One region of the Bradyrhizobium sp. UFLA05-108 genome, then DNA from elsewhere that is predicted to be linked to it. Evidence: predicted binding sites of a transcription regulator. Region 1 holds the regulator's gene; each other region holds the start of a gene.
The links. The regulator PhoB, encoded in region 1, activates phosphate uptake and scavenging genes when phosphate is short. The targets are predictions, from matches to a motif close to TGTCATNNANCTGTCAT.
Positions count from the first base shown of each region.

Region 2: a site for PhoB is predicted at 4,758-4,774, ahead of SO140_RS40330 (UDP-2,3-diacylglucosamine diphosphatase). Genes of this name have one in related genera too.
Region 3: a site for PhoB is predicted at 2,872-2,888, ahead of SO140_RS07805 (RNA degradosome polyphosphate kinase). Genes of this name have one in related genera too.

Region 1 covers NZ_JBANAZ010000001.1:272,008-279,662, forward strand. The annotation lists gene pstC (phosphate ABC transporter permease subunit PstC) at 1-225, shown strand, start outside; gene pstA (phosphate ABC transporter permease PstA) at 227-1,072, shown strand; gene pstB (phosphate ABC transporter ATP-binding protein PstB) at 1,069-1,887, shown strand; gene phoU (phosphate signaling complex protein PhoU) at 1,899-2,615, shown strand; gene phoB (phosphate regulon transcriptional regulator PhoB) at 2,630-3,337, shown strand; gene SO140_RS01195 (GcrA family cell cycle regulator) at 3,563-4,075, opposite strand; gene SO140_RS01200 (aspartate aminotransferase family protein) at 4,531-5,739, shown strand; gene argF (ornithine carbamoyltransferase) at 5,739-6,662, shown strand; gene SO140_RS01210 (Hsp33 family molecular chaperone) at 6,994-7,655, shown strand, end outside.
Region 2 covers NZ_JBANAZ010000090.1:5,540-13,194, forward strand. The annotation lists gene SO140_RS40300 (PAS domain-containing HWE histidine kinase family protein) at 1-822, opposite strand, end outside; gene SO140_RS40305 (hypothetical protein) at 854-1,576, shown strand; gene SO140_RS40310 (CHRD domain-containing protein) at 1,702-2,121, opposite strand; gene SO140_RS40315 (c-type cytochrome) at 2,276-3,202, shown strand; gene SO140_RS40320 (Lrp/AsnC ligand binding domain-containing protein) at 3,381-3,626, opposite strand; gene thiD (bifunctional hydroxymethylpyrimidine kinase/phosphomethylpyrimidine kinase) at 3,783-4,583, shown strand; gene SO140_RS40330 (UDP-2,3-diacylglucosamine diphosphatase) at 4,798-5,610, shown strand; gene SO140_RS40335 (glycosyltransferase family 4 protein) at 5,610-6,653, shown strand; gene SO140_RS40340 (threonine/serine dehydratase family protein) at 6,717-7,655, shown strand, end outside.
Region 3 covers NZ_JBANAZ010000008.1:15,280-22,934, reverse strand. The annotation lists gene ppx (exopolyphosphatase) at 1-592, opposite strand, end outside; gene SO140_RS07805 (RNA degradosome polyphosphate kinase) at 608-2,797, opposite strand; gene SO140_RS07800 (P-loop NTPase family protein) at 2,959-3,636, opposite strand; gene SO140_RS07795 (CDP-alcohol phosphatidyltransferase family protein) at 3,729-4,271, opposite strand; gene purM (phosphoribosylformylglycinamidine cyclo-ligase) at 4,425-5,498, shown strand; gene purN (phosphoribosylglycinamide formyltransferase) at 5,504-6,157, shown strand; gene SO140_RS07780 (cold-shock protein) at 6,245-6,448, opposite strand; gene SO140_RS07775 (autotransporter outer membrane beta-barrel domain-containing protein) at 6,832-7,655, shown strand, end outside.

The DNA of each region.
Region 1 (7,655 bases):
ATGGCGGTGACCTTCATCATCGGCAACTCCTTCCGCATCTCGTCGTCGATCTTCGCCCCAGGCACGACCATCTCGGCGGCGATCGCCAGCGAGTTCGCCGAAAGCGACGGCCTGCATCAGTCCGGCCTGATCCTGCTCGGCCTGCTGCTGTTCGTGCTGACGTTCTTCGTGCTCGCCGGCGCGCGGCTGATGCTGCTGCGTCTCGAAAAGAAGGCGGGGAAGTAACATGAACCCGATCTACGCACGCCGCCGCCGCAAGGACATCGTCATCCGTGGTCTCTGCATCGCTGCCGCCGCCTTCGGCGTCACCTGGCTCGCGCTGATCCTGATCACCTTGCTTTACAACGGCCTCACCGGTCTGAACCTTCAGATCTTCGTCGCGGACACTCCGCCTCCGGGCTCGACCGAAGGCGGCCTGCGCAACGCCATCATCGGTTCGATCATCATGACCGTGATCGGCGTCGGCATCGGCGCGCCGCTTGGCCTGTTCGCCGGGACCTATCTCGCCGAATACGGTCGCAACGACAAGTTGACCTCGGTAATCCGCTTCATCAACGACATCCTCTTGTCGGCACCCTCCATCATCATCGGCCTGTTCATCTATGGTGCGGTGGTGGTGCCGATGCGCGGCTTCTCGGCGATCGCCGGCGCGCTGGCGCTGGCCGTCATCGTGATCCCGGTCGTGCTGCGCACCACCGAGGACATGCTGCTGCTGGTGCCGAACGCGCTACGCGAGGCGGCTTCTGCTCTTGGGCTGCCGCGTTCGCTGGTGATCAAGCGGATCGCCTACCGCGCGGCGCGCTCCGGTCTCATCACCGGCGTGCTGCTCGCCACCGCACGCGTCGCCGGCGAGACCGCGCCGCTGCTGTTCACCGCCTTGTCGAACCAGTTCTTCAGCCTCAGCCTGAACAAGACGATGGCGAACCTGCCGGTCACCATCAACAATTTCGTGCAGAGCCCCTATGCCTACTGGAAGCAGTTGGCCTGGAGCGGGGCGCTGCTGATCACCCTGACCGTGCTTGCCCTGAACATTGGCGCGCGCATTCTTGGCGCCGAGAGGACTGCAAAATGAGCGATCTGTCCGTTTCCGTAAGTTCCACCGGGCGTCAGGCGTCTCCGACGCTGCCCGAGGCTCCGGCCAAGGTGACGGTGCGCAATCTCAACTTCTATTATGGCGAGCACCACGCGCTGAAGAACATCAACCTGACGCTCGGCACCAATCGCGTCACGGCGTTCATCGGCCCATCCGGCTGCGGCAAGTCGACCCTGCTGCGCATCTTCAACCGGATGTACGATCTCTATCCGGGACAGCGCGCCACCGGTCAGCTCATGCTGGACCAGACCAACATCCTCGACTCCAAGCTCGACCTCAACCTGCTGCGCGCCCGGGTCGGCATGGTGTTCCAGAAGCCGACGCCGTTCCCGATGACGATCTACGAGAACATCGCCTTCGGCATCCGCCTCTATGAGAAGATCTCCAAATCGGAGATGGACGTCCGCGTCGAGAAGGCGCTGCGCGGCGGCGCGCTGTGGAACGAGGTCAAGGACAAGCTCAACGCCTCCGGCCTGTCGCTCTCCGGCGGCCAGCAGCAGCGTCTCTGCATCGCCCGCACCGTGGCGGTGCGTCCCGAGGTGATCCTGTTCGACGAGCCCTGCTCGGCGCTCGATCCGATCTCGACCGCTAAGGTCGAGGAGCTTATCCAGGAGCTCGCCGAGAACTACACGATCGCGATCGTCACCCACAACATGCAGCAGGCGGCGCGCGTCTCGGACAAGACCGCCTTCATGTATCTCGGCGAGCTGATCGAGTTCGACGAGACCAGCAAGATCTTCACGTCGCCCAGCGACCGGCGTACCCAAGACTACATCACCGGCCGCTTCGGCTGAGGAGACAGGAAATGGCTTCTGAACATACCGCAAAGGCCTTCGACACCGACCTGCAAGAGCTCACGCGGCTCGTTGCGGAGATGGGCGGCCTTGCCGAGCGCATGATCGTCGATTCCGTCGATGCGCTGATCCGCCGTGACGTCGCGCTCGGCCAGCGCGTGGTGGCAACCGACGCCGAGATCGACGCGCTCCAGAAGAAGATCGAGGAGCGCGCCGTGCTCACGATCGCGCGCCGCCAGCCGATGGCGGTCGACTTGCGCGAGATCGTTGGCGCCATGCGCGTCGCGACCGATCTGGAGCGGATCGGCGACCTTGCCAAGAACATGGGCAAGCGCGTCGCCGCGCTCGAGACCGATTTCCATCCGCTAAAGCTGTTCCGCGGCCTGGAACACATGACCGACCTCGTGCAGCAGCAGGTGAAGTCGGTGCTGGACGCCTATGCCGCGCATGACCTGCCGGCGGCGATGGTGGTGTGGAAAGGCGACGAGGAGGTCGACGCGATCTGCACCTCGCTGTTCCGCGAGCTCCTCACCTACATGATGGAGGATCCGCGCAACATCTCGTTCTGCATCCATTTGATGTTCTGCGCCAAGAACATCGAGCGGATCGGCGACCATGCGACCAACATCGCCGAGACCGTTTTTTACATGATCGAAGGTCAGGCCATCGCCGACAAGCGCCCGAAGGGCGACATGACGACCTTCGCCACGACCGTGCCGAACACTTAAGGAGCGACGACGCCATGGGCGCACGCATTCTGGTTGTTGAGGACGAGGAAGCGCTGACCGAGCTATTGCGCTACAACCTCGAAGGCGACGGCTACGATGTCGAGACGGTGATGCGCGGCGATGACGCCGACACCCGCCTCAAGGAGCATATCCCCGACCTGATCGTGCTCGACTGGATGCTGCCGGGCCTGTCCGGCATTGAGCTGTGCCGCAGGCTTCGCGCCAGGCCCGAGACCAAGCAGCTGCCGATCATCATGCTCACGGCACGCGGCGAGGAGAGCGAGCGGGTGCGGGGGCTTGCGACCGGCGCCGACGACTACATCGTCAAGCCGTTCTCGGTACCTGAGTTGCTCGCGCGCGTGAAAGGCCTGCTCCGGCGTGCAAGCCCCGAGCGGCTTGCGACCATACTCGCCTACGGCGACATCGAGCTCGACCGCGAGAAGCGTCGCGTCGCGCGCTCCGGACGGCCGATCGACCTCGGCCCGACCGAATATCGCCTCTTGGAGTTCTTCCTGGAGCATCCCGGCCGGGTGTTCTCGCGTGAACAGCTGCTCGACAGCGTCTGGGGCCGTGACATCTATATCGACGAGCGCACCGTCGACGTCCACATCGGCCGTCTGCGCAAGCTGCTCAATCTCGGCCGCGAGCAGGACCCGATCCGCACCGTCCGTGGCGCCGGCTACGCGCTGGACGATCGTTTCGCGAAGGCGGAGCAGACTTAAGGTTTGCAGGTGGCAGCGGTGATCCAGCGGGCTGCCGCCACATTCTCCGATGTCGTCCCTGCGAAAGCAGGGACCCATAACCACGGGGAGTGGTTTGGCGAAGACTCGGAGTGATCTTCCCGCGCAATAACTGCGCCCTGGATTATGGGTCCCTGCTTTCGCAGGGACGACATCCAATTTGTTGAACCATCGTTGCGCGTCGGCCAGCCCCGCGCGCTGATGACCTCAGCGCGTGCCGGGCTTGGCCGGTGCGCGTCGGCGGTCCGCCGCCGGCTGGTAGGCGACGCGCGAATGCTGCGCGCAGTAGGGCAGGCCCGAGAGCGACTTGCCGCCACAGAAGAAGAAATCCGGGCTCGAGGGATCGCCGACAGGCCAGTGGCAGGTCGCCTCGTTGAGCTCGAGCAGCGACAGGCGCTGGCTCATCGGAACGACGTTGTCGTAGGTGATCGGATCGGGCTCGACCTCGACCTCGAAGGCCTGGGCGAGGGCGGTGTTGCCGCGCGAGATCGGGCGGCTCACCCGCATCATGTGCTGTGCGGGGCGCGCCTTGCGGGGCCGGGGAGCCGCCGAGGACGGGCTCTTGGCGCGACCGGACAGGCCCAGCCGGTGCACCTTGCCGATTACGGCGTTGCGCGTCACATTCCCGAGCTCGGCAGCGATCTGGCTGGCCGAAAGCCCGGCTTCCCAGAGCTTTTTCAATTGCTCGACGCGATCGTCGGACCAGGTCAAAACCGTCATTGCACCCTTCCCTTCGCCGCGCGCCTGCCAATCCTTGGGGCCGCGTGGCGATGTCTAAGCCTCGAAAAACCCGTGCCCCCAGAATCCCTTAAGGCTCGCCGGGCGCGAAAAACGCACCTGAACGTTACGCCGGTACATGAGGACTAAGAGGATCAGAACTGCTGCACGAGATGTCGTATCTGACACGGTAAACGCTACAATATGGCGTGACTCCCGCGCAAGAGTCTGCGGCTCCGCGTCCACATGTTCCGTCGCTAAAAGAACTCAAAATCGCCACCGCAAGACTACGGGTCAGGCGCCTTGCAGGGCCTTCTGGCGGCATTGACAGCGGTTTTTCCAAGCATAAAATGGTGACACGTGCCGCCCTTAAAAGGCGGCACGTTTCGTTTTCCGGGCAGGTCAATGATGCGCTGCGCAAGGCAGCCTCAGCCGGCCCCAACATCCAAGTGACCGCCATGACCAAGAGCGCCGCGACGCATCTGCTTCCCGTTTTCGCCAGGGCCGAGCTCGGCTTCGAGCGCGGCGAAGGCTGCTGGCTGGTCGCAACCAATGGAGAGCGCTATCTCGATTTCACGTCGGGCGTCGCCGTGAATGCGCTCGGTCACGCGCATCCGCATCTGGTCGGGGCTCTGCAGGAGCAGGCGACAAAGCTCTGGCACATGTCGAACCTGTTCCAGAGCCCGGACGGTGAGAAGCTCGCGGTCAGGCTCTGCAACGAGAGCTTTGCGGACTTCGTGTTCTTCTGCAATTCCGGCGCCGAGGCGATGGAATGCGTGATCAAGGTGGTGCGCCGCTATCATGCCACCAAGGGCCATCCCGAGCGCTACCGCATGATCACTTTCGAGGGCGCTTTCCATGGCCGCACGCTGGCAACGCTCGCCGCTACGGGGTCTGCAAAATATCTCGAAGGCTTCGGTCCGCCGATGGACGGCTTCGACCAAGTGCCGCATGATGACCTGGAAGCCGTCAAGAAGGCGATCGGCCCACAGACCGCAGGCATCCTGATCGAGCCGATCCAGGGCGAGGGCGGCGTGCGCTCGGCGTCTCCCGCCTTCTATCGCGCGCTGCGCCAGCTCTGCGACGAGCATGGCCTGCTGCTCGCCTTCGACGAGGTGCAGACCGGCATGGGCCGCACCGGCGAACTCTTTGCACATCGCCGCCTCGGCGTGACCCCTGACGTGATGTCGCTGGCGAAAGCGCTTGGCGGCGGCTTTCCGATCGGCGCGTGCCTTGCGACCGCCGAGGCGGCCTCCGGCATGACGCCCGGCTCGCACGGCTCGACCTTCGGAGGCAATCCGCTCGCCGTGTCCGCGGCGAACGCCGTGCTCGACGTGATGCTCAAGCCCGGCTTCTTCGATCACGTGCAGAAGATGTCGCTGCTGCTCAAGCAGAAGCTCGCCTCCGTGATCGACCGCCATCCTGATGTCGTCAGCGAGGTGCGCGGCGAGGGGCTGTTGATTGGCGTCAAGGCCGTGGTGCCCTCGGGCGATCTCGTCACGGCGCTGCGCAACGAAAAGCTGCTCACCGTCGGCGCGGGCGACAATGTGGTGCGCTTCCTGCCGCCCTTGATCGTCACCGAGGCGGAGATCGAGGAGGGCGTCGCGCGGCTCGAGCGTGCCTGCACCGCGATCGAATCCACTCTCAAGACGCCGGCGGCAAGCTGATGAGCAAGACGCCCAAGCACTTCCTGGACATCAACGAGCTGCCGCTGTCCGAGCTCAAGAGCATGCTCGCCGCCTCCTCCGCCATGAAGGCGAAGCAGAAGGCGCATCAGCCGGTCAAGCCGCTCGAGGGCAAGACGCTGGCGATGATCTTCGAGCGTCCGTCGACGCGGACGCGGGTGTCGTTCGATGTCGCCATGCGCCAGCTCGGCGGCGAGCCCATCATGCTCACCGGTGCCGAGATGCAGCTCGGCCGCGGCGAGACCATCGCCGACACCGCGCGCGTACTGTCGCGCTATGTCGATGCCATCATGATCCGCATCCTCAATCACGATGCACTGCTCGAGCTCGCAGCGCACGCGACTGTGCCTGTCATCAACGGGCTGACGCGGCGCTCGCATCCGTGCCAGGTGATGGCCGACCTCATGACCTATGAGGAGCATCGCGGGCCGATCGAGGGCAAGACGGTGGCCTGGACCGGCGATGACAACAACGTGCTCGCCTCCTGGGCGCATGCCGCCGAGCGCTTCAAGTTCAACCTCAATGTCGCCACCCCGCCGGAGCTCGCGCCGAAGAAGGCGATGCGCGACTGGGTCAAGGCGACGGGCGCCCCGATCATGCTGGGCACCGATCCGGAAGCCGCTGTCCGCGGCGCCGATTGTGTCGTCACCGATACCTGGGTCTCGATGGGCGACAAGGAAGGCGAGCACCGTCACAACGTGCTCAAGCCCTACCAGGTCAACGCCAAGCTGATGTCGCTGGCCAAGCCCGATGCGCTGTTCATGCATTGCCTGCCCGCCCATCGCGGCGAAGAGGTCACCGACGAGGTGATCGATGGCCCGCAGTCCGTCGTGTTCGACGAGGCCGAAAACCGCCTGCACGCGCAGAAGGGTATCTTGGCCTGGTGCTTTGACGCGGTGAAGTGATTGGTCGTCGTCCGGCGGACGATAGTGAGAAATCCGTGACGACGGCAGTATGGAGTTGCTTTCGCCTCATGTTCGGTCGTCGTCCCGGACAAGCGCAGCGAAGCGGAGCGCGGATCCGGGACCCATAGCCACAGGGCGCGGTTTGGTGACGATTCGGAGTTGTCATCTCGCGCCACAACACAATCATGTGGTTATGGGTCGCGGGCTCGCGCCATGCGCGCCCCGGGACGACATCGAATTTGCGGAATCGTAGTGCCGCAAGACTGCACCCGGAACAGGTTGCCTCGCCGCCCCCTTTCATTTCACCTCCTCCGACCCCAGATAGAGCGCCATGGTCTCTCAATCCCCTGACATCAAAGCCGGGCCCGAAAGCCCGGTTCGCGCGCCGTCTTCCGTTCCCGTCGACGATGCGGTGCTGCCCTTCGAGGTCGATGCGCTCGACGTGCGCGGGCGCTTGACCCGGCTCGGGCCCGCGCTCGACGAGATCCTCACCAAGCACGACTATCCCCCGCCGGTCGGCAAGCTGCTCGGCGAGGCCATCGTGCTGACGACGCTGCTCGGCTCGGCGCTGAAATTCGAAGGCCGCTTCATCCTTCAGGCGCAGACTGACGGTCCGGTGTCGTTCCTGGTGGTCGACTTCAAGGCGCCCGACCGCCTGCGCGCCTATGCCCGCTACGACGTCTCGCGGCTTGGCGAGGCCAAGGACTCCGGCTCGCTGCTCGGCCGCGGCCATCTCGCCATGACCATCGATCAGGGTGCGGATATGAGCCGTTACCAAGGCCTCGTCGCACTCGATGGCGGCAGCCTGGAAGATGCCGCGCACGAGTACTTCCTGCGCTCCGAGCAGATCCCGACCCAGGTGCGCCTCGCCGTCGGCGAGGAATGGCGCTCGAGCGACGGCGGCAAGCATCGCTGGCGCGCCGGTGGCCTCTTGATGCAGTTCCTGCCGAAGGCGCCGGAGCGTGCGCGACAGGCCGACCTGCATCCCGGCGA
Region 2 (7,655 bases), on a different contig from region 1:
CGGCTCAAGCCAGGTGCCGCCCGGCAGCGCGAAGGGAGGTTCGGACGATCGCTCGATGATCCGCAGCGTGCGCGTATTGAGGACATTGACGATGCCCCATTCATCGTCGGGTGACAACGCCGACAACGAGGACGGAAACAGAGCGCGATCGATCTGGCTTGCAGCGACGAGCCGGGCGTTCCCGTTCTCGTCGGCTATGTATTGAACGGCGAACGGGATGTCGGGATTGTCGCAGCAGAGCAGATCCAGAAGATTCTGACAGGTCTCCTCGATGGTCACCGCGCCCGTCGTTGCTTCGATCGTCGCCTTGGACAGCGCGCCCAAGACGCGCATCCGACGCTCGGTCAGGACGCGCGCGGTGGTTTCAACGACCGCCGTGAGGACGCCGACGATGTTGCCGGTCGCATCGATCAGCGGACTATGTGAATACGTGAAATAGCATTCCTCCATGTATCCGTGGCGGTCGCTCGCCAGCAGCAGGTCTTGCGACCAGTTCGCGACGCCCTTGAGTGCGCCTTCGAATTGTTGACCGACGATCGGCCAGGTGTCGGGCCAGGAGTCGGCGCCCGGTCGGCCGAGGCCATGGGGATGCTTGGTCTCGCCGAGGATCGGCTGCCACGCATCGTTGTACAGCATGATGAGCTGCGGCCCCCACCAAACGACCATGGGAAAGCGGGAATTGAGGCAAGTTGCAACTGTTGACTTGAGCGTGTCCGGCCATTGCGCGGGTATACCGAGCGGGGACGTCGACCAATCGTGCGCGCGCATCAGCGCGCCCATCTTGCCGCCCCCGTTGAGGAAATCGGTCGAGTGCCCGCCCATGACCTGACCTTGTCACGCACTGAACGGTCGCTTGGCCCAGCCATTCAAATTGGCGATCCGGCGCGAGCTCCGCATTCTGTTCGAAAAGTCGGCCGCCTGCACAACGCGTGCGACCAACGACCATAACCCGGAATCACCAGTCAGACCATCGAATTTCGCCCGGCCGAAGCGGACTGCGTGTCAGCGCACGCTGGTGATCAATTTCGATCAAGCAAGTGGTGCCGGCGCGTGGCACACTGCGGATGGAGAAAAGCACATTGGCTCAACGACAACAGTCGAGACTCGCATGTTCCGCGTGACGGCAGATACATTGCAGGCCTATCTCGATTTCGATCCAGAGCGAAAGCATGACCTGGTCAACCTTCACAAGCTGATCGTTCAGGCTGCTCCGGCCCTCAAGCGGTTTTTCCATAAGGGAACACCAGCGGGAGAGGCGGGTATGCGGATGAAGATGATCGGCTATGGAAAATTTCGTTATGCGATCAAATCTGGGAAGACCACCGAATGGCCGGTGATTGGTGTTGCTCTTCAGAAGAACTACATCAGCGTGTACGTAGCGGTGACGAGGCAGGGCGCGCCGGTCGTCCCCAGATATGCGGGACAGCTCGGCGAATTGCGAATGGGCGGCAACAACTTCAGTTTCGAAAGGTTCGATGATCTGAGGCAGAATGCGATGTCGCTGCTGTTCGCGGAAGTTGCCGACATCTTCACGTCGGATCCGAAAAATCCCGTTCGATACATGCAGGGCGCGTGATGTGCTTCGCGGGAGTTGGAGGATGACGGCGTTGGACAGGGCGCGCGCTATGCCTTGTCGTGGGCTTGAAAAAGGCCGGACGCTGGCGCGCCCGGCCTCTCGTCGCGCGAGGATGTCGCAACGCTTTACTTCGTCACCTGGCCGCGGATCTCGCCGCCCGGGTTCGCTGCGGTGTGGATGTTGATGTAGTACTTGCCGCCGAGCAGATCGGCGGCCTGCGCGTCGGTGAGCGTCGCTTCGCCCTTGACGGGGCTCGACGTTGCATTCGGGATCGCGACCGCGACACCGGCATTCTTGCCGGTCTCGGCCGGGCCGTGGAAGTGAGCGGCGGTCGCCGGGCCCGAGAGTCCGGAATAGGTGACGGTCCAGGAGAGTTTCTTGCTGGGGGCGTCATAGTCGAGATCGGCCGTGCCGGTGCCGCTGCTGGTCGTCGCAGGCACCTCGGCCTTGCCGTCCAGCGTCGCCTTCAGTTTCTCCGCGCAGGCGGGTCCGGCAAACGCAACGGCGGCCGTCAGCGCGAGCGTGGCAAAAAGGGGCTTGTTCATGGGTCTCTCCCTGTTGACCTCGAAAGGTGGCAAACGTCCAAACAGTGCGACTTGGAATTTATTCCCCTCCAGCGTTCAAACCATCTAAATTATTCGTGGCTGGAGCGACGGTGGCTGCAGCCTTAAGTTCGTCTGACATCGATGGATTTCGTGAATGTTGCGACGAACGATCATTGCTGCGCTGCTTGCCGCCGGTCTTGGCCTCGCGCTCTATTGGTGGCTCACGGCGCCGGTCGCCCTGGCACTGCCCGCCGCCTCGCGTGCGCCCGATCTTGCCAACGGGCAGGAGCTGTTCAACGCCGGCGGTTGCGCTTCCTGCCATGCTGTGCCGGGCCAGCCCGACCGCCTGCGGCTTGGCGGCGGGCTTGCGATTGGCTCGCCGTTCGGCACCTTCTACGCGCCCAACATCTCGCAGGATCCGGCCGACGGGATCGGACGTTGGAGCGAGGCCGATTTCGTCAATGCGGTGATGAAGGGCGTCTCACCCGATGGCGCGCATTACTTCCCGGCATTTCCTTATACGTCCTACGCGCATGCGAAGGTGGACGATGTGCGCGATCTCTTCGCCTATCTGAAGACGCTGCCCGCCGTTCCGGGCAAGGTGCGCGATCACGATTTGCCGTTTCCGTTCAACATTCGCCGCAATGTCGGCGTCTGGAAATTTCTGTTCATGGACGGTACGCCTTTCGTAGCCGATGCCGCGCGCGCGCCGCAATGGAATCGCGGCGCCTATCTCGTGAACAGTTTTGGCCACTGCGCCGAGTGCCACAGCCCGCGCAATCTGCTCGGCGGCCTGATGACGTCGCAACGCTTTGCCGGTGGCCCCAGTCCGGACGGTGAGGGCTGGGTCCCGAACATCACGCAGAAGGGCATCGGCGACTGGAGCGAAAAGGACATCGCCGATTTCCTCGAGACCGGCGACATGCCCGAGGGCGACAGTGCTTCCGGCGCGATGCGGCCGGTGATCAAGAATCTCGCGCAGCTCACGCCGGAGGACCGCGCCGCGATGGCCGCATATCTGAAATCGCTGCCGCCGGTCGAGGGACCCAAGCCGCCGCCGAAGCGGAAGGAGGGCGGTTAGAGCAGATGAGATTTGGCCCGGCTGATCGCGGGGTCTTACCTCTCCACAGCGGGGAGAGGTCGGATTGCGAAGCAATCCCGTGAGGGGCCGCAGCGATCAGTGAGATCGTACCCCCCACCCGGACTGCATCTTTCGATGCGATCCGACCTCTCCCTGCGGGAGAGGTGAGATTGGGCGGCTAGCGGCCGCCAAACGCCTTGAAGGTGATGATGGTGAGGGTGTCCTGGATGCCCGGCAGGACCTGTACCTTCTCGTTGATGAAGTGGCCGATGTCGGTGTCCTTGTCGACATAGAACTTCACCAGGAGATCATAGTGACCGGCCGTGGAATAGATCTCGGAGGCGATCTCGGCTTCGGCGAGCGCGTTGGCGACCGTGTAGGACTGGCCGAGCTTGCATTTGATCTGAACGAAGAAAGGAACCATCGCGGTTGCTCCGAAGGCATGATTTGGCGGCTAATAGGCCAAAATCGGCCGGCTTTAGCAAGCGAACTTGCTGGCCTCGTGGCGTAAGCAAGCTTGCTGGTCCCGGGTATGCGCGTTAGGACAGACCATGGCCCCGATCCATCCGAAAGCCGCGCCATGACGACGCCCATAGCGCTCACCATCGCCGGCTCCGATTCGAGCGGCGGCGCCGGCATTCAGGCCGACCTGAAGACCTTCGCCGCGCTCGGCGTCTACGGCGCCTCCGCGATCACGGCGCTGACCGCGCAAAACACCAAAGGCGTGACCGGCATTCATGCGGTGCCCGCCGGGTTCGTGACCGCGCAGATCGATGCGGTGTTCTCCGATCTCGATGTCGACGCGGTCAAGATCGGCATGGTGGCGCAGGCCGCGAGCATCGATGCGATCGCCTCCAGCCTGGTGCGATGGTCGCCACGGCATGTGGTGCTCGATCCAGTGATGGTCGCGACCTCCGGCGACCGGCTGCTGGCGGCAGAGGCCGTCGAGGCATTGCGCACAAGGCTCATGCCACTTGCATCGGTGATCACGCCGAACCTGCCCGAGGCAGCCGCGCTGCTTGATGAGCCGGTAGCAGAGAGCGAGGCCGGGATCGAGAGCCAGGGGCGCCGCCTGCTCGCGCTTGGCTGTCGCGCGGTGCTGATCAAGGGCGGGCACGGGCAGGGCGCCGAGAGCATCGACTATCTCGTCAGCGCGGACGGCGTGATCGCGCTCGCCGCGCCGCGGGTTGCGACCCAAAACACCCATGGCACTGGCTGCTCGCTGTCGTCTGCCGTCGCAGCAGGGCTTGCCAAGGGCGAGGACCTCGCTACGGCCGTGCGCGATGCCAAGGTCTGGATCAGTACGGCGATTGCCGCCGCCGAACGCTTCAGCGTCGGTCACGGCCACGGGCCGATCCATCATTTCCACAAATACTATTGACCTCGGCCGCGATGGCGGCGGCTAGCCGGCGTTAACCAATAAACCTAGGGGTTCCCGGAGTTTTGCGGAGGCCTCTGCGGGGCCATGTCGCCTGATTGTCGCATGCGGCTGATATCCGCGAAGAGGGCGAGGCAAGGTTTGATTCGTATCTGAGGGTGCCTCACAGGTTCAACCGGTCATCCCCCTGTCACGGGATATTGTTACAGGCTGGCGCATGGGAAGTTACGATGTGAGTGACGAGAGCCCGGAGCGGCGCTTTCGCACGTTGTTCATCTCCGACGTTCATCTCGGAGCCCGCGGTTCGCAAGCCGACCTCCTGTTGGACTTCCTGCGCTACCACGACGCCGATACGATCTATCTGGTCGGCGACATCGTCGATGGCTGGGCGCTGAAATCGAGCTGGCACTGGCCGCAATCGCATAACGACCTCGTCCAGAAGCTGCTGCGCAAGGCTCGCAAGGGTGCCAAGGTCATCTACGTACCCGGCAATCACGACGAGTTCCTGCGCAACTATTACGGCACGCATTTCGGCGGCATCGACGTCGTGGAGAACACCGTCCACACTGGTGTGGACGGCAAGCGATATCTCGTCATCCACGGCGACATCTTCGACCTCGTGGTGCAGAACGCGCGCTGGCTCGCCCATCTCGGCGACAAGGCCTACGACTTCGCGATCCAGATGAATCGCTTCGTCAACTTCTTTCGCCGCATGTTCGGCGTGCCCTATTGGTCGCTGTCGCAATGGGCCAAACAGAAGGTCAAGAACGCAGTCAACTATATCGGCGCGTTCGAGCAGGCGCTCTCCGCCGAAGCACGTCGCCATGACGCCGACGGCGTGATCTGCGGCCACATCCACTACGCCGTGATCCGCGACGAAAACGGCATCCGCTACATGAACTGCGGCGACTGGGTCGAGAGCTGCACCGCGCTGGTCGAGCACGATGACGGCCATTTCGAGATCATCACCTGGGCAGATCAGTTGCAGAAGCCTGCGGCCGTTCCACAGGTCGCGGCAAGAGCCGCATGATGCGCATCCTGGTCGCGACCGACGCCTGGCACCCGCAAGTCAACGGTGTGGTTCGGACTCTGACCAAGCTCGCTGACGCTGCGAAGGCGCTGGACGTCGAGTTCAGCTTCCTCACCCCGCAATCGTTCCGTACCTTCGCGATGCCGAGCTATCGCGACGTGCGGCTCGCGATGCCGCGGCCGGCGAGGATTGCCAAGCTGATCGAGGAGGCGGGCCCCGACAGCATCCATATCGCGACCGAAGGGCCGATCGGCCTCATGGTCCGCCGCTATTGCCGGCAACGCAAGCTGCCCTTCACGACGAGCTTCCACACCCGTTTCCCCGAATATGTCCGCGCCAGGGTACCGGTTCCGGGCTCGCTGATCTGGCGGGCGCTGCGCCGTTTCCACGCGTCCAGCCGCGCCGTGATGGCGGCGACCCCGGCGCTGGCGCGCGAGCTCAGTGAACGTGGCTTTGACAATGTCGTGCTGTGGCCGCGCGGCGTCGACAACAAGCTGTTCTATCCCCGCGCCATCGATCTCTGCTTCCCCGCGCCGGTGTTCCTCTGCGTCGGCCGAACCGCGATAGAGAAGAATCTCGAGGCGTTCCTCGACCTCGATCTGCCCGGCACCAAGGTGATCGTCGGCGACGGACCGGCGCGCGCCGGCCTTGAGCAGGCCTATCCCCAGGCGATCTTCTTGGGGGAAAAGCACGGCGAGGCGCTGGCCGAAATCTATGCGGCCGCGGATGTCTTCGTGTTTCCGAGCCGGACCGACACCTTTGGCCTCGTGCTCCTCGAAGCGCTGGCGAGCGGCCTTCCAGTGGCGGCATTCCCGGTGAAGGGGCCGCGTGACGTGATCGGCGATGCGCCGGTCGGCGTGCTGGATGAGGATCTGCGCAGCGCCTGCCTCGCGGCGCTCGACATTTCGAGGCAGGCCTGCGTCGAATTTGCTGCCAACCATACCTGGGAGGCGTCAGCGCGCGCCTTCGTCGACAGCATCCGGGCCGTCGGCGCCGTGCTGCCGCACGCCCAAAGGCCGGAACAGCCGCGTTTCGTCGCCTGACTCCACGGCACCCTCACGCGGCGGTGTCTTCCCAGCCGTCAAGGGGCGGGATACAAATTGCCCATGACGGAACAGCCCCTCCCGGTCGGACCTGCCGACATCGATGCCGCAGCGCGCGTGATCGCGCCCTTCGCCATCCGCACCCCGCTTTTGTCCTTCCCCGTGCTGAACGAGCGCGTCGGCGCAAAAGTGTTCCTGAAGCCGGAGATGTTGCAGCGGACCGGCTCCTTCAAGTTCCGTGGCGCCTTCAACAAGGTGTCCTCGATTCCGCAGGACAGGCGCAGCGGCGGCGTTGTTGCGTTCTCCTCGGGCAATCACGCCCAGGGCGTGGCGGCCGCGGCAAAAATCCTCGACATGCAGGCGACCATCGTGATGCCGTCGGATGCGCCGCTCTCCAAGCGCGAGCGCACCAAATCCTACGGCGCCGAGGTCGTGCTGTACGATCGCGACCGTGATGATCGTGAGGCGATCGCGCGCGGCATCGCAGAGAAGCGCGGCGCAACGCTGGTCAGGCCCTATGACGATCCCTTCGTTATCGCAGGGCAGGGCACCGCAGGCCGCGAGATCGCCGAGGACATGGCGGCGCTCGGCATTGCGCCCGACATCGTCGTGGCGCCGGCTTCCGGCGGCGGCCTGATCGCGGGCGTCGCGACTGCGGTGAAAGCGCGTTATCCGCAGGCCCAGCTCGTCGTGGCCGAGCCCGAGGCATTCGACGATCACAAGCTCTCGCTTGCGAGTGGCCACCGCGAGGCGCATGCCCCTGCCGGACGCACGATCTGCGACGCGCTGATGGCGCTGATCCCGGGCGAGATGACCTTCGCCATCAACGGCAAACTGTTGTCGCGTGGCGTCACGGCCTCCGATGCGGAGGTCGGCGCGGCCGTCGCGTTTGCCTATCGCGAGCTGAAGCTGGTGGTCGAGCCCGGCGGCGCCGTTGCCCTCGCCGCGCTGCTCGCCGGCCGCCTCGATGTTGCCAGCAGGAACGTGGTCATCGTGCTCTCG
Region 3 (7,655 bases), on a different contig from region 1:
GCCCGGCCTTGAGCTGCGCCACGGCGTCGAGTTCCTCGCGCACGATACGGTCGGCGCGCTTCAGCGATTTATGCGCGAGATCCTGCAGGGCGAGCCCGCCCAGCGGCAGCGTCACGCCGCTGCGCACGCTGTTGCGGTGGACCTCGACGAGCTCCAGCGAGCCGCCGCCGAGATCACCGACGATGCCGTCGGGGTGGTGGATGCCGGAGACGACGCCGAGCGCCGAGAGCCGTGCCTCGCGCGGGCCCGACAGGATCTCGATCTTCACCGCGCAGATACGCTCGGCCTTGGCGATGAAGTCGGGGCCGTTGGAGGCGTCCCGGCACGCGGCAGTCGCGATCGCAAAGACGCGGCCGACCTGCATCACGCGGCAGAGTGCCCGAAATCGCTTCAGCGAGGTCAGCGCCTTGTCGACCGCGTCGGGCGCGAGCAGACCGGTGCTCTGCACCTCGCGGCCGAGGCCGCAGAGCGTCTTCTCGTTGAAGATCGGAATGAGGCTCCGCGCCAACGCCTCGTAGACGACGAGACGAACCGAGTTGGAGCCGATATCGATCACCGCGACGCTTGCGCCACGTTTGCGCGGCCGTGTCACGGCAACAATCCCCAATCAGGACTGATGACGTTCGTTCCGGCGCGTGAGACGCCGCGGCGAGGATTCCTTGAGCGACTTTCCACGGCCAGACAGACTCGGATTTGTCATGAAGTAGTTGTGCACGTTGAAAGGCTCCTCGCCCTTCGCGGCTTTCATACGCGTTGACGATCCATCGGGCAACAATTGCCAGCTCTGCTCGTTGTCCTTCAGATTCGCGACCATGATCTGTTCGAGAACCTGCTGATGTACCGTTGGATTTTGCAGCGGGCACAGCACTTCGACACGGCGATCGAGATTGCGCGGCATCATGTCGGCTGACGAGATATACACAGCCGCTTTCGCGCTCGGCAGGCCCTGGCCCATGCCGAAACAGTAGATTCGACCGTGCTCGAGGAAGCGCCCGATGATCGACTTGACGCGGATGTTCTCTGACAGGCCGGGGATACCCGGCCGCAGGCAGCAGATACCGCGCACCACGAGCTCGACCTGGACGCCGGCTTGAGACGCCTCGTAGAGCGCGTCGATGATGTCGGGGTCGACCAGGGCATTCATCTTCATCCAGACCGCGCCAGGCTTGCCGTGCCGTGCATACTCGATCTCGCCCTGGATGTGCTCGAGGATGCGCTTGCGCAGCGTCAGCGGCGATACCGCCATCTTGTCGAGATCGCTCGGTGCCGCGTAGCCGGTGATGAAGTTGAACACGCGCGCAGCGTCGCGGCCGATGGTCGGGTCCGAGGTGAAGTAGGAGAGATCGGTGTAGATGCGCGCGGTCACCGGATGGTAGTTGCCGGTGCCGGTGTGAACATAGGTGGTGAGGCTGCCGCCCTCGCGGCGCACGACCATCGAGAGTTTTGCATGCGTCTTCAGCTCGAGGAAGCCGTAGACGACCTGCACGCCGGCGCGCTCGAGGTCGCGCGCCCAGCGGATATTCGCTTCCTCGTCGAAGCGCGCCTTGAGCTCGATCAGCGCGGTGACGGACTTGCCCGCCTCGGCGGCCTCGGCCAGCGCGCGCACGATCGGCGAATTGTTGGAGGTGCGGTAGAGCGTCTGCTTGATCGCGACGACGTCGGGGTCGCGCGTGGCTTGCTGGAGAAACTGCACCACGACATCGAAGGATTCATAGGGATGGTGGACGATGAGGTCCTTTTGCCGGATCGCAGCGAAGATGTCGCCGCCATGCTCGCGCACGCGCTCGGGATGACGGGGCACGTACGGGGTGAATTCGAGGTCGGGGCGATCGAGGCGGGTGAGCTGCGACAGCTCGTTCATGGCGAGCACGCCGTCGACCAGGAACACTTCGTCATCGGCAGCTGAAAGCGCGTGCTGCACGAAGTTGCGCAGTTGCTCAGGCGTCTTGGCATCGACCTCGAGCCGGATCACCGATCCACGGCGGCGGCGCTTCAGCGCCGTCTCGAACACGCGAACGAGGTCTTCGGCCTCTTCCTCGATTTCCATTTCGGAGTCGCGGATGATGCGGAAGGCGCCCTGGCCGTGCACGGTATAGCCGGGGAACAGACGGTTGATGAAGAGTGCGGTAGCCTGCTCGAGCGGGATCAGCCGCGTCACGCCATCAACGGGCAGTTTGATGAAGCGGTCGATCTTGCCGGGCATGCGGATCAGCGCGTTCATCTGCCTGCCGTCGGCGGCGCGCGTGAGCTGCAGGGCGATGGTGAAGCCGAGGCTCGGAATGAACGGGAAGGGGTGGGCGGGATCGATCGCAAGCGGGGTGAGCAGCGGGAATACGTTGTGGAGAAAGTAGTCCTCCAGCCACGTCCGCTCTGCCTTGGTGACATCCTTGCCGTCCACCAGCACGATGCCGACCTCGGCAAGCGTGCCGCGCAGATCGCGCCAGATCGCCTGCTGGTCGCTTGCGAGTTGCGAGACGGTCCGGTTGATCAGGGCGAGTTGCTCGGACGGGGTCAGGCCGTCGGGGCTGCGCTCGGGGATACCCTCTCGGACCTGCGCCTTGATGCCGGCGACGCGGACCATGAAGAACTCATCAAGGTTATTCGCCGAAATCGACAGGAATCGCACCCGCTCCAGCACCGGGTGGTGGGAGTTGACGGATTCCTCCAGGACCCGGCGGTTGAAATGTAGCCAGGAGAGCTCGCGATTGATGAATCGCTCGGGGCTCGTGGCGATCGCCGGCAGACCCGTCGCTTCTAGTTCTTTTTCTTTGATTTCAATAGCTTGCGCGGAGTCCATGAGAAGTCGGTCCATATTGTCTCGCCTTACTTTGCGACTTACGCGCAAAACCGGCGGGAGCATGTGTTAATGCGATGACGTTTCGATGACATTGATGTTCCGCCGCTCGGCCGCGTCAAGCGGTCGAGGTGGGCGGGGGCCTGCAAAAGGGACTGGAAATGTCAGGCGTCGCGGAGCAGCTCGGCCGCCAGTGCGCGGGTCACGGGCCGGCCGAGCCGCAGGGCTTCGCCGTCGAGCAACTCCACGGCCCGCCGCGCGGCGGCGGAGGAGCGCTCCAGGCGGGTCGCGAGATAGCTGACCACGCTCTCATCCACGCTCAGTTGGCGGTCTGCGCAGAACTTGACGATCAGGCCGCGGAAAAGCTGGTCGTCCGGCGGCAGGAGCGACACCACCGGCACGGCGCGCAGGCGCGAGCGGAGGTCGCGCAGCTCGATATCCAGTGCCGCCGGTACCTCGCGGCCTGTGAGCAGGACGTAGGCGCCGTCCTCGCGCGCGAGGTTCAACAGATGGAAGAGCGCGCGCTCATCCAAATCCTTCGCTTTCAGGTCCTCGACGACCAGTGCGCCCGTGGCGAGCGCTCCAGGCACGGCGGCCGCAGTCAATGCATTGGCGGTAGTGGAGCGGGCGCCCGCCTCTTCGGCCCAGATGGCGGCGAGGTGGCTCTTACCTGAGCCTTCGGGCCCCGCCAGCCACATGATCCGGTTTGGCCATTCGGGCCAACCGGTGATCAGGGCGAGACCGGCGGCGTTGGCGGGGCCTTCGAGAAAATTGTCCCGGCTCAGGCTTTCCGCATGCGGAAGCGAAAACGCCAGTTGTCGGGGATGAACGCGGCCTGCCACGCTTGCTTTGCTCCATGCCGGACGGGCCGGCTTTGTTCGAAGAGATTCGACCTATCGGGCGGGAGTTGGCCTTTTGCGGGGCCGCATCCCCCTCATTTCGCCTCGATCGTGCTCATGTGTCGCAGCCACTCGACGAGATAGAGCGACACGGAGGAGAGCGTGAAGACCGTGACGAGGCCCATCAGGATTATATCATAGGGTCCGGGGTTGAAGCCGAAGGCAAGGGAGGCCAGCACCAACGCCGCATACGCCACCTGGGCTGCAGTGTTGAGCTTCGACACTTTCGACGGCTTCATCTCGACCGGCTTGTCGAACAGCCAGGAGACGATCACGGCGGCGACGATCATGATGTCGCGGGAGACCACCAGAATCACGATCCAGCGCGGGATGTCGCCCCAGATGCCGAGTGCCAGATAGATCGAGACCAGCAGCGCCTTGTCGGCGAGCGGATCGAGCAGGGCGCCGAGCTCGCTCCTCATGTTGAAGCGCTTGGCCAGGAAGCCGTCGACGGCGTCGCTGATGCCGGCGATCAGGAAGACGGCGAACGCCACCTCCATTTGGCTCGACACAATCGCCCAGACGATGATCGGGACCAGCATAATGCGGCCCAGGGTAATGATGTTCGGAATACTCACGCGGCGCTTCCCGGCACCCGGTGTGACCTCGAATCCGGCCCTTTGGAGGCTGAACCGGTTGATATCTACATAGTATAGCCTCAGGCCTCTTGCGAGCCATTGCGCAACCCTCGAATTCGACGTAACCAGCCGCAAATCCACTGGAAATCCGGCATGACCGACCGCAAAAACGGCCTTACCTACGCCGATTCAGGCGTCGACATCGATGCGGGCAATCGCTTGGTCGACCTGATCAAGCCGATGGTGCGCGCCACCGCGCGTGCCGGCGCCGATGCCGAGATCGGCGGTTTTGGTGGCCTGTTCGATCTCAAGGCAGCCGGGTTCAAGGACCCGGTCCTGGTCGCCGCCACCGACGGTGTCGGCACCAAGGTCAAAATCGCTATCGAGACCGGCCTGCATGGCGGGATCGGCATCGACCTCGTCGCGATGAGCGTCAACGACCTCGTGGTGCAGGGGGCTGAGCCGCTGTTCTTCCTCGACTATTTCGCCTGCGGCAAGCTCGACCCCGAGGCTGCTGCGTCGATCGTCGCGGGCGTTGCCGAAGGCTGCCGCGAGTCAGGTTGCGCATTGATCGGCGGCGAGACCGCCGAGATGCCGGGCCTCTACAAGGACGGCGACTATGATCTCGCCGGTTTCGCGGTTGGTGCTGCCGAGCGCGGGACGCTACTGCCGCGCAAGGATATCGCCGCGGGCGATGCAGTGATCGGGCTCGCGTCCTCGGGCGTGCATTCCAACGGCTTCTCGCTGGTGCGCAAGATCGTCGAGCAGTCCGGCCTGGGCTTCGAGGCCCAGGCGCCGTTTGCGCCGGTCATGACGCTCGGGGGGGCGCTGCTCGCGCCGACCCGGCTCTATGTCAAATCCTGCCTGCGCGCGATCCGCGAGACCGGCGCGGTGAAGGGCCTTGCCCACATCACCGGCGGCGGCTTCACCGACAACATCCCGCGCGTGCTGCCGAAACATCTCGGTGTCGGCATCGATCTCGCCCGCTTGCCGGTGCTGCCGGTGTTCAAATGGCTGGCGGCGCAAGGCGGCATCGCCGAGCTCGAAATGCTGCGCACCTTCAACTGCGGCATCGGCATGATCGCGATCGTCGAGCCGGATGCCGCCGACAAGGTGATCGAGGTCTTCACCGATGCCGGCGAGACGGCGGCGCAACTCGGCACTGTGATCCCGGCCGAGGGCGAGCATCGCGTCGTTTATAACGGCCAACTCGATCTGTCGCTGTAAAACCCATGAAGCGCCGTGTCGCCATCCTGATCTCAGGCCGAGGCTCCAACATGGCGGCGCTGATCAAGGCCGCCGCCGCACCGGATTTTCCGGCGGAGATCTCGCTCGTCATTTCGAACAAGGCCGCCGCACTGGGCCTGGAGAAGGCGAGGGCGAGCGGCGTAAAGACGCTGGTGATCGAGAGCAAGCCGTTCGGTAAGGACCGCGCCGGCTTCGAGGCGGCGCTGCATGCCGCGCTCGACCAGCACGGCATCGAGCTGATCTGTCTCGGCGGCTTCATGCGGCTGTTCACGGCAGAGTTCACGCAAAGCTGGTACGGACGAATGCTCAACATCCATCCCTCGCTGCTGCCGTCCTTCCCCGGTCTTGATCCGCACGGCCAGGCTTTGCGCGCGGGCGTCAAGCTGTCCGGCGCGACGGTGCACTTCGTGATCCCCGCGACCGATGCCGGCCCAATCGTGATGCAGGGCGCGGTTCCCGTCAGCGACAACGACACGGCGGATACGCTCTCCGAACGTATCCTCGAAGTCGAGCACCGCATCTATCCCGAAGCGCTGCGCCTGCTTGCGACCGGCAAGGTCCGAATCGACGGCGATGTCTGCAAGACGGGGGGGAGCGGCGGCTCGGAGAATTTCTTGATCTCGCCGGTGGTGAGCTGAAGCGCCATGCAGGCTTGAGCCACAAACGAAATCCCCCGGGCGGAGCCCGGGGGAATTCATGCGTGTCAGTCGATCGTGGGCAGAAAGTCAGTGAACCCTGAGGTTCTCCGCCGAGGTCTTGCCGCGGTTCTCCACGAGATCGTATTCAACCACCTGATTTTCATTAAGGGTGGTCAGCCCAGCGCGCTCGACTGCGGAGATATGGACGAACACGTCCTTGTCGCCGCCATTCGGCTTGATGAAGCCATAGCCCTTTGTCGGGTTGAACCATTTGACGGTGCCCTTTTGCATCGCCAGTCTCCTCCTTCAGACATAAAAAAGACGCGGTCACGTCTTTGCGCGTGCCACGCCACAAACGGGCTTCCGGAAGTCTGTTCGAGTCTTGAGTCTCAATGTCGCGAAACGCACAGTCGAGCGGCCAAATCCGATTGTGCCGGATATTGCAACATGAAAATCGCGCGCTAGCAAGCAGCGTGCAAAATTCAAGTCCCGATCCGGCGCGCGACGGCAGAGTTCGTGACCTGTGGCAGCGGTACCACAGGGCGGGGTAATCACCCCGTTCGATGCCGCCCAAGCGATTGACCCTTCACGCCGGTTCAGCGCAAATCGTCGCAGGTGCCGCGATGCGTGTTGCATTTTTGCGCGCCGCCATTTGCTTCGGGAATTGTGTCGTCATGCGCCGCCTATCGCAGCCTTCAGGGACTAGGCGGACGAGCCGGCCGGGTTTTGTCCGGCGGGCCGCGAGCATCACCGCGATCGCCCTTGCGCTCTCCCTGATGATCCTGGTCGCGCCGGCCCATGCGCAGACGCCGACACCAACGCCCACAGCGACCCCAACGCCCACCCCGACACCTACGCCGTCACCGACGCCAACCGCGATGAACTACGGCCAGTCGGCGGGCAACACAACGCTCAACCTCGGCTCCAGTTTCCTGGAGCGGCTGGGCAACCAGGCCTCGAACGGCTTCGACCGGACCTCCCGCACCAATCCCGGCGGCGGCGGTGCTGCGGAGGCGGCGGAAGGGCCGCGCTACCGGACCTGGTTTGAGGGTTACGGCATTTCAACGCGAACCGACGCGCAGGGTGACTTCGTCGGCGACAAGCGCACGACCATCGGCGGAGTCGCGGGCTTCGGCGCGCGGCTTGCGCCGGGAGTCAATCTCGGCTTCTCCGTCGATCAGAGCCATACCGACATCGACGTGCCTCTGGCGCTGCAATCGGCGACGCTGGATCTGACCCAGCTCGGCGTCAACGGCTCGGTCGACAAGGGACCCTGGACCTGGGCTTTTGCGCTCGTGCACGGCTTCGGCAACGTCCATTCCAGCCGGGACACCGGCTTCGGCTTTGCGACCGCGGGCTATCGCGCCACCATCGACGGCGCGCTGACCGAGATGAGCTACTACTGGACCCAGGACCAGGCCCGCTTCGTCCCGAAAGGTGCGCTGGAATATGTCCGCGCCACCAGCGCCTCGTTTCAGGAGACGGGCAGCCTCTTTCC